Regions from separate parts of the Arthrobacter sp. NPDC056493 genome, predicted to be linked through region 2. Evidence: predicted binding sites of a transcription regulator. Region 2 holds the regulator's gene; the other holds the start of a gene.
What was found. The regulator Rex, encoded in region 2, represses fermentation and respiration genes when NADH is low (regulators of the CRP and FNR family bind a similar motif). The targets are predictions, from matches to a motif close to CTTGTGAANNNNTTCACAAG.
Positions count from the first base shown of each region.

Region 1 (4,944 bases), on a different contig from region 2:
CAGCCTTGAGGCTGATCCCCGGATCATCGATCTTGAGGCCGCCCTTGGCGTTGCCAACGGGGAACTGGGAGCCGCGAAACTCGCCGTCCACGACGCCGAAGCGGAACTGAAGCGGGCCGAGGCGGATGTGGAGCAGGTGGCAACCCGGATCGAACGGGACGAGGCCAGGCTCAACAGCGGTACCGGCCTGTCCAAGGACCTCGTCGCCCTGCAGAAGGACATTGCCTCGCTCAACAAGCGCCGGTCTGACCTGGAGGACGTTGAACTGGAGGTCCTGGAACGGCTGGACGGCCTGCGCGAACGGCAGGCGGCGCAGCAGACTATCGTGGACGACATCCAGGGCTCGTTCGGCGGGATCCGGGCCGAGCTCGACGCCGCGCTGGCCGAGGTCGCCGCCGAGGAGAATGAGGTGGCCGGCAAGCGGACGGGCTTCGCCGCGGGGCTGGACACCGGAATGCTTGCGGTCTACGAGAAGACGCTGGCCCGCCGCGGAGTGGGCGCGGCGAGGCTCTTCCATGGCACCTCGGAAGGGTCGGGCATGCAGCTGAGCCCCGGCGACCTGGCCGAGATCAAGGCCGCCGCCGAGGACGACATCGTGTTCTGCCCCGACTCCGGCTGCATCCTGGTGCGATCCGCCGAGTGGGTCTGACCCCCACGCCCAACTGACTCGCAGTTGATGTCGTTTTGCGGGCTCAAAACGACATCTATTGCCAGTTAGTTGGGCAGGACGATGTTGAGGGCGTGGGCCTTGCGTGCCGTGCCCGGAACGAGTTCGGCCCGCCACTTCTCGGCCGCCGCTTTCCGCAGCTGCTCCGGCGTCGCCGGGGCCTTGCCCCGCCGCGTCAGCAGGTGCCGGGCCAGCTCGCCACGGGTGTGCTTGGCAAAATGGCTGACCACCTTGCGCACGCCGTTCATGTCCGTGAACACGTTGACCGTCACGGTGTCTGCCGGCGGGGGAGTCCACGCGGCTGCATAGGTGCTGGACCTGCAATCGACCAGGAGCCGGCCGCCGGCAATGTCGCCGAGTGCATCGGTCAGCTGCGGTTTCCAGAATGAGGCAAGGCGTCCGACGTCGGGCAGTGCCGTTGCCATGGACAGCCGGTAGGCGGGCACGGAGTCGGCAAACCGGATGGCGCCCCACAGTGCGGAGATGACCAGCACCGATTCATCCGCCCGGCGCCGCTGGGCCGGCGTCATCGACTTGTAGCCGAGGGCGTCGTACAGCACGCCGGAATACACCTGGTGTGCCGGCGCCGCCGGTTCGGCGTGGAGCCGGGTGTTGCGTTCGACGTCGTCCTTAAGAGAGGCTCCGACGCCCAGCAGGGCGAGGGCGTCCTCGTGCGCACTGACTGTCCCCAGCGCGTCGAGCACCTTGGCCCGGTAGGTGTTCAGCACGGGGAAACTCAACGAAGCCCAGTCCATGGCGTCGCCGCGGACGGGTGGAGTCTTGCCTTCGGACGGGGGGAGCAGAATCAGCACCGTACGATCCTACCGGCCGGGGGCGGGATCAGATGCGGCGCGGATCCGTCGGCGTGGGTGGGTTCAGCCCAGGGAACGGCCCAGGAAGTCCAGCACGTCCGGAAGGATGGAACGCCAGTACAAGGCGTCGTGGCCGCCGGGCCGAAAGCCGCCCTCCACCCGGCCGGGAAGCCCCGAGCGGTACTGGCGTACCGTGGAGGCCAGATCATCCCCGCTGCCGCAGTCGATCCGTTTCGGAATCGCTGCAAGCCTCGGCCGGAGCGCAAAAACGTTATTCGCCCCGAAATCAGCCGGGCCGTCAAAGGTACCCTGCATGCCCTCCTCATAGCTGGACCAGACGGCCGGGCTCATGGCCGCAACGGCGCGAAGTCCGGAGACCCGGCCCCGCGACGCCAGGAGGAGGGCGCCGAACCCTCCCATCGACGTGCCGAAGATGCCGACCTTTCCGAGGTCCAGCCCCTGCTCGCCCAGGAACGGCAGGAACTCCTCTGCCAGCATTGACTGCGTGTCGCTGCCGTCGGCGCGGGCATGCCACCAGGAGTCGCCGCCGTCCACGGCGGCAACCGCAAAGGGCGGCCCGCCGTCGTCCAGGTGACGCTGCAGAGCCCGGTCCGCTGCGAGGTCGCGCAACAGAACCTCGTTGCTGCCGCCGCGCCCGTGCAGGAAGATCGCCACCGGCAGCAGCTGGTTGGCCTGCTCCGGAAGCGGCACCGCCAGGGACCAGTGTGTGATGACAGCGGGACGGAACCGGGAGACAAATCCGCCGGTCCGGGTCGACACCGCGGAAGTCGGCACTGTGGAAGTCGGCACTGTGGATGTCGGCACTGTGGAAGGCTGCACGGATGCCGGGGGAGCGGGCGGGATGGCCGCCGTCGTTGTTCCCGCCGAAGCCGTTGTTCCCGCCGTCGGGCCGGGAACCGGCGGGGGCGGGGCCGTGCAGGCTGACGTCGCGGCAGTCAGTCCGGCAGCGATTCCCGCCAGCTGCAGCATGCGTCGCCGTGGAAAGGACGGCCGCGGAAAGGACGACTGGTCCATTTCCCGATCTTAGCCCCCGGAACCGGCGCGTGTCCGGGGGCCGCTGGAAAGCCCGTAAACTGGACTGCGGATGGGTTGACCAGGCGGCCGCGCGCCACGCAAGTGGCTCGAGGAACGTCCGGGCTCCACAGGGCAGGGTGGTGGGTAACGCCCACTCGGGGTAACCCGCAGGCCAGTGCCACAGAAAACAGACCGCCTGCGTCGCGCCGATTTGAAAGCGGCACGAAGCAGGTAAGGGTGAAACGGCGGTGTAAGAGACCACCAGCTTCCCGGGTGACCGGGAAGGCTAGGTAAACCCCACCCGGAGCAAGGCCAGACAGGACACGTTCGAGGGCTGCCCGCCCGAGTGTCCGGGTAGGCCGCTGGAGGGCGTCGGCAACGGCGTTCGTAGATGGATGGCCGCTACTCCCGTGTTGGCAACGGCGCGGGAGCACAGAACCCGGCGTATCGGTCAACCCATCCACTCACCTGACCGCTCCCCTGCGTCAGGCTGCGTCCTGGCCAGGAACTCCGTGACTGGGACAGTCCGGGTTGGTGGGGCGGGGATGCTGCGGGCTGTACCGCCAGGGTGCACACGTGCATCCGGGTGTGCGGTTGGTTGGGCGTTGCCATGCACTCCCGGCTCCCAGGGCGACCATTTCATACATCGTTTGGCCTTTCTCTCGCAGACGGCTTTTTACGAGTGCATCGCCGTCAGGGCCGCCAGCATATGGCCCCGCGAAGGCCCGCGGATAGTGGTTGCCGGGATTGCGTCGATAACAATGCCGCATCGTGCGCCGGCGTACACAGAGCAGGCCTCACCTCCGGTGTGAGTGATTTCACGGGCTCCCGGGCGTTTCAGGCTCCGGGGCCGCCCTAGAATGGATGGTGAACGTAGAAGTTCTACCGCCGGATCTGCGTTCGCAGCCGGCGGTTTTTCTTTGCACGGTCAACGGCATCCGGGGTAGACCGAAACCCTGCCGGTGCCAGCTTGCCCTGGATAACTTCCAGTGGCTGCCATCCGGTTTACGAGGACGTAGCCGGTTGAACCAAGGAAGGTAGTTCTGTGAGCCAGACGTCAGATTCTTGTCTTGATACGTGGATGGGCCGGGAGGCGCTCGCCGAGGCCATGATTCCGGTTATCGGCCGGCTGTACCGTGAAAACAACGTGGTTACCTCCATCCACGGCCGCAGCCTGATCAACAAGTCCACCATGAACATCCTCAAGGCGCACCGCTTCGCGCGCCGGATGAGCAAGGATGAGCTGCTCCTGGAGGAGACGGCGCCGCTGCTGAACACGCTGGCACAGTTGGACCTGGGTGCCGCTGCCATCGACATCGCCCGCCTGAACCAGAAGTTCAAGTCCGACGGCGGCGACCTGACTTTGGAGGAATTCCTCCGGGCCGAACTGGCCGAGATCGTGGGCAAGCGTGGCGCTGACGACCGCACCAGCACCGACGTCGTGCTTTACGGCTTCGGCCGCATCGGCCGGCTCCTGGCGCGCCTCCTCATCGAAAAGGCCGGCGGCGGCCACGGCCTGCGGCTGCGGGCCATCGTGGTCCGGCGCGGCTCCGACAACGACCTGACCAAGCGGGCCAGCCTGCTGCGCCGCGACTCCGTGCACGGCTCCTTCGAAGGCACCATCAAGGTGGACACCGAGGCCAACACCATCACGGCCAACGGCGTGCAGATCCAGGTCATCTACTCAGACAACCCCGCCACCATCGACTACACCGCCTACGGCATCAACAATGCCCTCGTGGTGGACAACACCGGCCGCTGGCGCGACGCGGAGGGCCTTGGCCAGCACCTGCTGAGCAAGGGGGTGGCCCGTGTCCTGCTGACCGCGCCGGGCAAGGGCGAGCTGAAGAACATCGTGCACGGCATCAACCACCGCGACATCACCGATGCCGACCGGATCGTGACGGCAGCCTCCTGCACCACGAACGCCATCACCCCGGTCCTGAAGGCGCTCAACGACAAGTACGGCGTGATCCACGGCCACGTCGAGACCGTCCACTCGTTCACGAACGACCAGAACCTCATCGACAACTTCCACAAGGGCGACCGCCGCGGCCGCTCCGCCGCGCTGAATATGGTGATCACCGAGACCGGTGCCGCCAAGGCCGTGGCCAAGGCGCTGCCCGAACTGCAGGGAAAGCTCAGCGGCAGCTCCATCCGGGTGCCCACCCCGGACGTCTCCCTCGCCGTCCTGAACCTGAACCTGGAACGCGGCACCACCAAGGACGAGGTCAACAACTACCTGCGCGAGATGTCGCTGCACTCGGACCTGCGCAAGCAGATCGATTACATCGACTCGCCCGAGGTCGTCTCCACCGACTTCGTGGGTTCCCGCCGGGCCGGCATCGTTGACGGCCTCGCCACCATCGCCAACGACAAGAACCTGGTTGTTTACGTCTGGTACGACAACGAGTTCGGCTACAGCTGCCA
Region 1 covers NZ_JBHTSL010000031.1:45,671-50,614, reverse strand. The annotation lists gene ACFQ50_RS13765 (zinc ribbon domain-containing protein) at 1-649, shown strand, start outside; gene ACFQ50_RS13760 (YaaA family protein) at 715-1,479, opposite strand; gene ACFQ50_RS13755 (alpha/beta hydrolase) at 1,543-2,259, opposite strand; gene ACFQ50_RS13750 (hypothetical protein) at 2,276-2,527, shown strand; RNA gene rnpB (RNase P RNA component class A) at 2,586-2,977, shown strand; gene ACFQ50_RS13740 (glyceraldehyde-3-phosphate dehydrogenase) at 3,560-4,944, shown strand, end outside.
Region 1: the regulator Rex is predicted to act here: its motif matches at 3,320-3,339, upstream of ACFQ50_RS13740 (glyceraldehyde-3-phosphate dehydrogenase).

Region 2 (4,944 bases):
GAAGCACCATGGCACTTTCCACCGAGCTCACCCGCGGCACCTGGACCCTCGACAACTCCCACAGCGAAATCGCGTTCACCGTCCGCCACGCCGGCATCAGCAAGGTCCGCGGCCAGTTCAAGGACGCCGCCGCCACCCTGAACCTCGCCGACGACGTCACGGCCAGCAAGATCCAGGCCACCATCCAGACCGCCAGCTTCGACTCCGGAGACGCCAACCGCGACGGCCACGTCCGCGGCGAAGACTTCTTCGACGTCGAGAAGTTCCCGGAGATCTCCTTCGTCTCCAACGGCCTCGTTGCCAGCGGCGACGGCTACGAACTCCAGGGCGACCTGACCATCAAGGGAGTCACCCGGCCTGTCTCCCTCGAGACCGAGTTCAACGGCGTCGCCGTGGACCCGTTCGGCAACACCCGCGCCGGTGTTTCCGCCGAGACCACCATCAGCCGCAAGGACTTCGGCCTGACCTGGAACGCCGTGCTGGAAGCCGGCGGCGTCCTGGTCAGCGACAAGGTTGCCATCAACCTCGAACTGGCGTTCATCGCACCTTCAGCCTAGGTTTCAGCGCAGTTCCCGCAGCCACAGTGAGTGGCAGCGAAACGCCCCGTCCGCGGACTTTCCGCAGGCGGGGCGTTCGGCGTTCCGGGCCTCTGGAATTGGCAGAATCCCGGGCTTAAAGTGAGTGCCATGAGCACCCCCAGCGATGAACCGGACCCCCGTGATCCCGGGGCCGAGCGGCCGTCCGGCCAGTTCCCGGCCCAACCGGGCAGTCCGACGCCGGGACCGCAGTTCCCGGGGCAGGAACCGGCCCAGCAGTACCCCGGTCAGCAGCCGCCCGCCGGTGGCGGCCGGTTCGCTTTCGAGATGCCGGCGGACCGTCCCCGGACCTTTGGCGAGGTGTTGCCTCGGGGCGGCTTGTCCGGCCTCTTCGACGTGACGGGCCTGCCCACGGAGCTCAAGGTGTCCTACTGGATCTGGGTGATCGGCGGCCTGCTGGGGCTGCTTGGCGGCGTGATCGGTCTTTTCGGTGTGCTGGTGCTCTTTGCGATCCTTCCCGGCGTGGCCATCCTGGTGTTCCTGCTCGTGCTGGTGGCTCTGGCGGTGGCGGCCGCGGAGATCGTGCTGGCCCTGAAGCTAAAGGAAGGCAAGGAGTGGGCGCGACTGGCCCTGACCATTGTGGCAGGGGTGTCGCTGCTGCTGGCCATCGTCAGCTCGAGTTTTCCCGCGGGCCAGGACGGGAACTGGCTGGGCTTCCTGGTCAGTCTCGTGGCCACCGCGCTGATGTGGGTGCCCAATTCGCAGAACTGGTTCGCTGCGGCACGGGGCCGCCCCTGATCGGCGTCCGGCAGGGCCGCTGGTTACTGGCCGGACCATCCCCTGCCGGGCAACGTTTCCGCAGGTTGGCGCGGCTTTGGAATACCTCTCCGGAATGATCCACGGCACACGGGCTGAGGGGTACGGTGGGAAGTGAACCATGCTGGGGAGGGCAGGCGTCTGAACCGGTAGCCGATTCAGACGTCACTACGCAAAGGACCGCTCATGAGCAATCCTCCAGTCCCGCACTCCAATGACCCCGGCTCCAACGAGCCGGGCTCTAACGAACCGGGCAACGGTTCCCAGCCGAGCAACGGGCAGCCCCGCTACGGCCAGGAAGCGCCCCAGTACGGGCAGAACACTCCCCAATTCGGCCAGAACGCACCGCAGTACGGCCAGAACGCACCCCAGTACGGCCAGGGCGAACAGGGGGCACCGCAGTACGGCCAGAACGCACCCCGGGGCGGCCAGGGCGGCGCACCGCAGTACGGGCAGGCCCCGTACGGCCAGAACCCGCCCCAGTATGGACAGGGAACATCGTCCGCACCCCAGTACGGCCAGAACCCGCCCCAGTACGGACAGGGCGGACAGGGCGGCGCGCCTCAGTACGGACAGGCCCCGTATGGCCAGTCCCCCTATGGCCAGTCCCCCTACGGGCAGTACCCGTCCGAACAGGCTCAGGCATCAACGGGCGCGGGCGTTCCGAAGCTCGTGAACTATTCCTTCTGGCTGATCATCGCCGCAGGCGTCCTGTCCATCCTGAACCTCCTGGTCACGATTCCCACCCTGGATGACCCGGCCATGCGGAGCACGTTCGAGGAACAACTGCGCGGCAGCGGCCAGAACATCGCGTTCGAGGACGTCAAGGGCTTCATCATCGGAACCATGGTGGTCATTGCCCTGATCGGTGCCGGCCTCTACGCCCTGGTGGCCTTCAACGTCCGGAAGGGCAAGAACTGGGCCCGCATCCTGGGCACGGTCTTTGCGGCGCTTTCCGTATTCAGCCTCTTCCCGCTTGGCCTGAATACCCTTGTGGGAATCCTCGGCATCGCCGCGATCGTGATGCTGTACGTGCCGGGGGCGGCACAGTACTTCCAGAAGCCGCAGCCGTTCGCCAACCCGTACTCCCAGCCGGGCCCCTACGGCCGCTAGCCACAGGCCGAGCACCAAACCGCCAACGGGCGCGGATTCCTGGAACGCCGGAGTTACTCCGGCTGACCGGGGGTCTGCGCCCGTTGCGCGTGGTACGCCAGGATCTGCAGCTCGGTGGCCATGTCCACCTTTCTCAGCGTCACGCCGTCGGGCACCTGGAGCATCACCGGAGCAAAGCTGAGGATGCTCCGCACGCCGACGTTCACCACCCGGTCGCACACGCTTTGGGCCACGGCGGCCGGCAGGGCCAGCACCACCATGTTGGTCCCGGTCCGCTCCAGGACGGTTTCCAGGTCGGCAACGTCGCTGACCCGCAGCCAGCCCACCTCGTTGCCCACCACCATCTGGTCGGCGTCGAAGATGGCAACCACGTCAAAGCCCCTGGATTCGAAACCGCCGTAGCGGGCCAACGCCTTGCCCAGGTTACCGGCGCCCACAATCGCGACTTTCCAGTCATGCGTCAGCCCGAGTGCGGCGGCGATGTGGCGGCTCAGGTACTGCACCTCGTAGCCCACCCCGCGGGTGCCGTACGAACCCACATGGGACAGGTCCTTGCGGAGAGTCGAGGAGCTGACCCCGGAAAGCTCAGCCAGTGACTCGGAGGACACCCGTTCGGTGCCTTCGGACAGCAACGAGTTCAGGGCGCGCAGATAGATCGTCAGCCGGGCCACGGCTGCCGGCGGAATCTGCTTTCCGGCGGCCCCGGTAGGCCCGGGCAGGGACTGGGGTGGTGAATCGAGCGAAGTCACTATCTGCTCCGTTGCGTCGCGTTGTGAGTCCACTCTAGATCCCCATCAGTTATGTCAACAAAGCCACTGCCATTGTTCGAAATTGGCTAATCCCCCGCGATGGCACGGCGCAGGACACGCTCCAGGCGCGCCTCGTCGATCTTCCAGAAGTCGCGCTGGATCCCGTCCACCAGCACCACGGGGATCTCCTCGGCGTAGCGGTCGCGCAGCTCGTCGTCGGCGTCCAGCTGCCGCTCCGACCACGAAAGCCCCAGCCCGGCAGTCACCCGCCCGACGGCGTCGCGCGCCGCGGCGCACAGGTGACAGTCAGCTTTGGTGAGGAGAACGACGTCGGGGTTTGCCATGCTTCAACCGTATCGCCGTTCCCGGCGCCGGGCGACGGGCGGCCGTCAGGCGTGGGGTACGGCATTGACTAGACTCAGTGGCATGCCCGAGGAGAAGTACGTCGCTGTGGCCCACCGTCCGGTTGCGAAGCAGCAACACGGCGAGGCAGCATTCTTCGACGTCGACAACACCCTCATGCGCGGCGCCAGCCTGTTCCACGTGGCCAGGAAAATGCACCAGCGCGGAGCCTTCACAATTGCCCAGGCGGCGGGCATGGCGTGGAAGCAGCTCAAGTTCGTGCTCCGGGGTGAGAACCTCAATGACGTCCACGCCGTCCGGGACTCCGCGCTGAGGCTCGCCGCCGGCATCACGGAAGAGGACATCAAGGCGCTGGGCGAAGAGGTCTACGACGAGATGATCGCCTCGCGGATCTGGCCCGGCGCAAAGGCCCTGGCCGAGCAGCACCTGCGGGTGGGCCGGAAGGTCTGGCTCGTCACGGCGACGCCGATCGAGGTGGCCACGGTGATTTCCACGCGGCTGGGACTCACCGGCGCCCTGGGAACCGTCGGCGAGACCAAGGACGGCTTCTACACGGGCAGGCTCGTCGGGGACATCCTGCACGGCGCCGCCAAGGCCGTGGCGGTCCAGGGCATCGCGGACGGGCACGGGCTGGATCTGAAGCGGTGCTGGGCGTACAGCGACTCCTACAACGACATCCCGCTGCTGACGATGGTGGGCCATCCCGTGGCGATCAACCCGGACGCCCGCCTGCGCAAGCACGCGAGGGAACACAACTGGCCGGTCTACGACTTCCGCTCAGGCCGCCGGGCAGCCACGCTGGGCCTCAAGGCAGCCACAGCCGGAGGAGCGGTCTACGGTCTCTGGCGGGGCTACACCCGCTTCCGGGGCCCCCGCGCCTGACGCGCTTCTTGCCGCGCGACGCGCAGATTGCCCCACGATCCGGTAATTCCCGGTGCGCCAGGCCTTTTGCGCGTCGTCAGTCAGCTTGCGCGTCGCGGGGCAGCTTGCGCGTCGTGGGTCAGCTTGCGCGTCGCGGGACGCAAAAATGCCCGCACCCTCGAAAGGGAACGGGCATTGACGCGTAGAGCGGACTCTACTTCTTATTGCGGCGCTGGTGGCGGGTCTTACGAAGCAACTTGCGGTGCTTCTTCTTGGCCATACGCTTGCGACGCTTCTTAATAACTGAACCCACGAAAGTTCCTTACAAACTAGATGCAGTACCTGTCTGATGGAAAAGGTCCGTGGACTGAGCAACAGACTGAACAACTGACAGATTCTTACAATGACGTAAAACGTTCCTTAACAGCGTACCGCTTATCCGGAGCATCCCCTGACCAGCACAGCCCCGTGGCGTGCAGCGGCCCCCAAGGCGGCTGCAGCAACCA
Region 2 covers NZ_JBHTSL010000043.1:19,563-24,506, forward strand. The annotation lists gene ACFQ50_RS16640 (YceI family protein) at 9-557, shown strand; gene ACFQ50_RS16645 (hypothetical protein) at 687-1,334, shown strand; gene ACFQ50_RS16650 (hypothetical protein) at 1,539-2,465, shown strand; gene ACFQ50_RS16655 (redox-sensing transcriptional repressor Rex) at 2,519-3,214, opposite strand; gene ACFQ50_RS16660 (glutaredoxin family protein) at 3,301-3,558, opposite strand; gene ACFQ50_RS16665 (HAD family hydrolase) at 3,641-4,459, shown strand; gene ACFQ50_RS16670 (30S ribosomal protein bS22) at 4,653-4,751, opposite strand.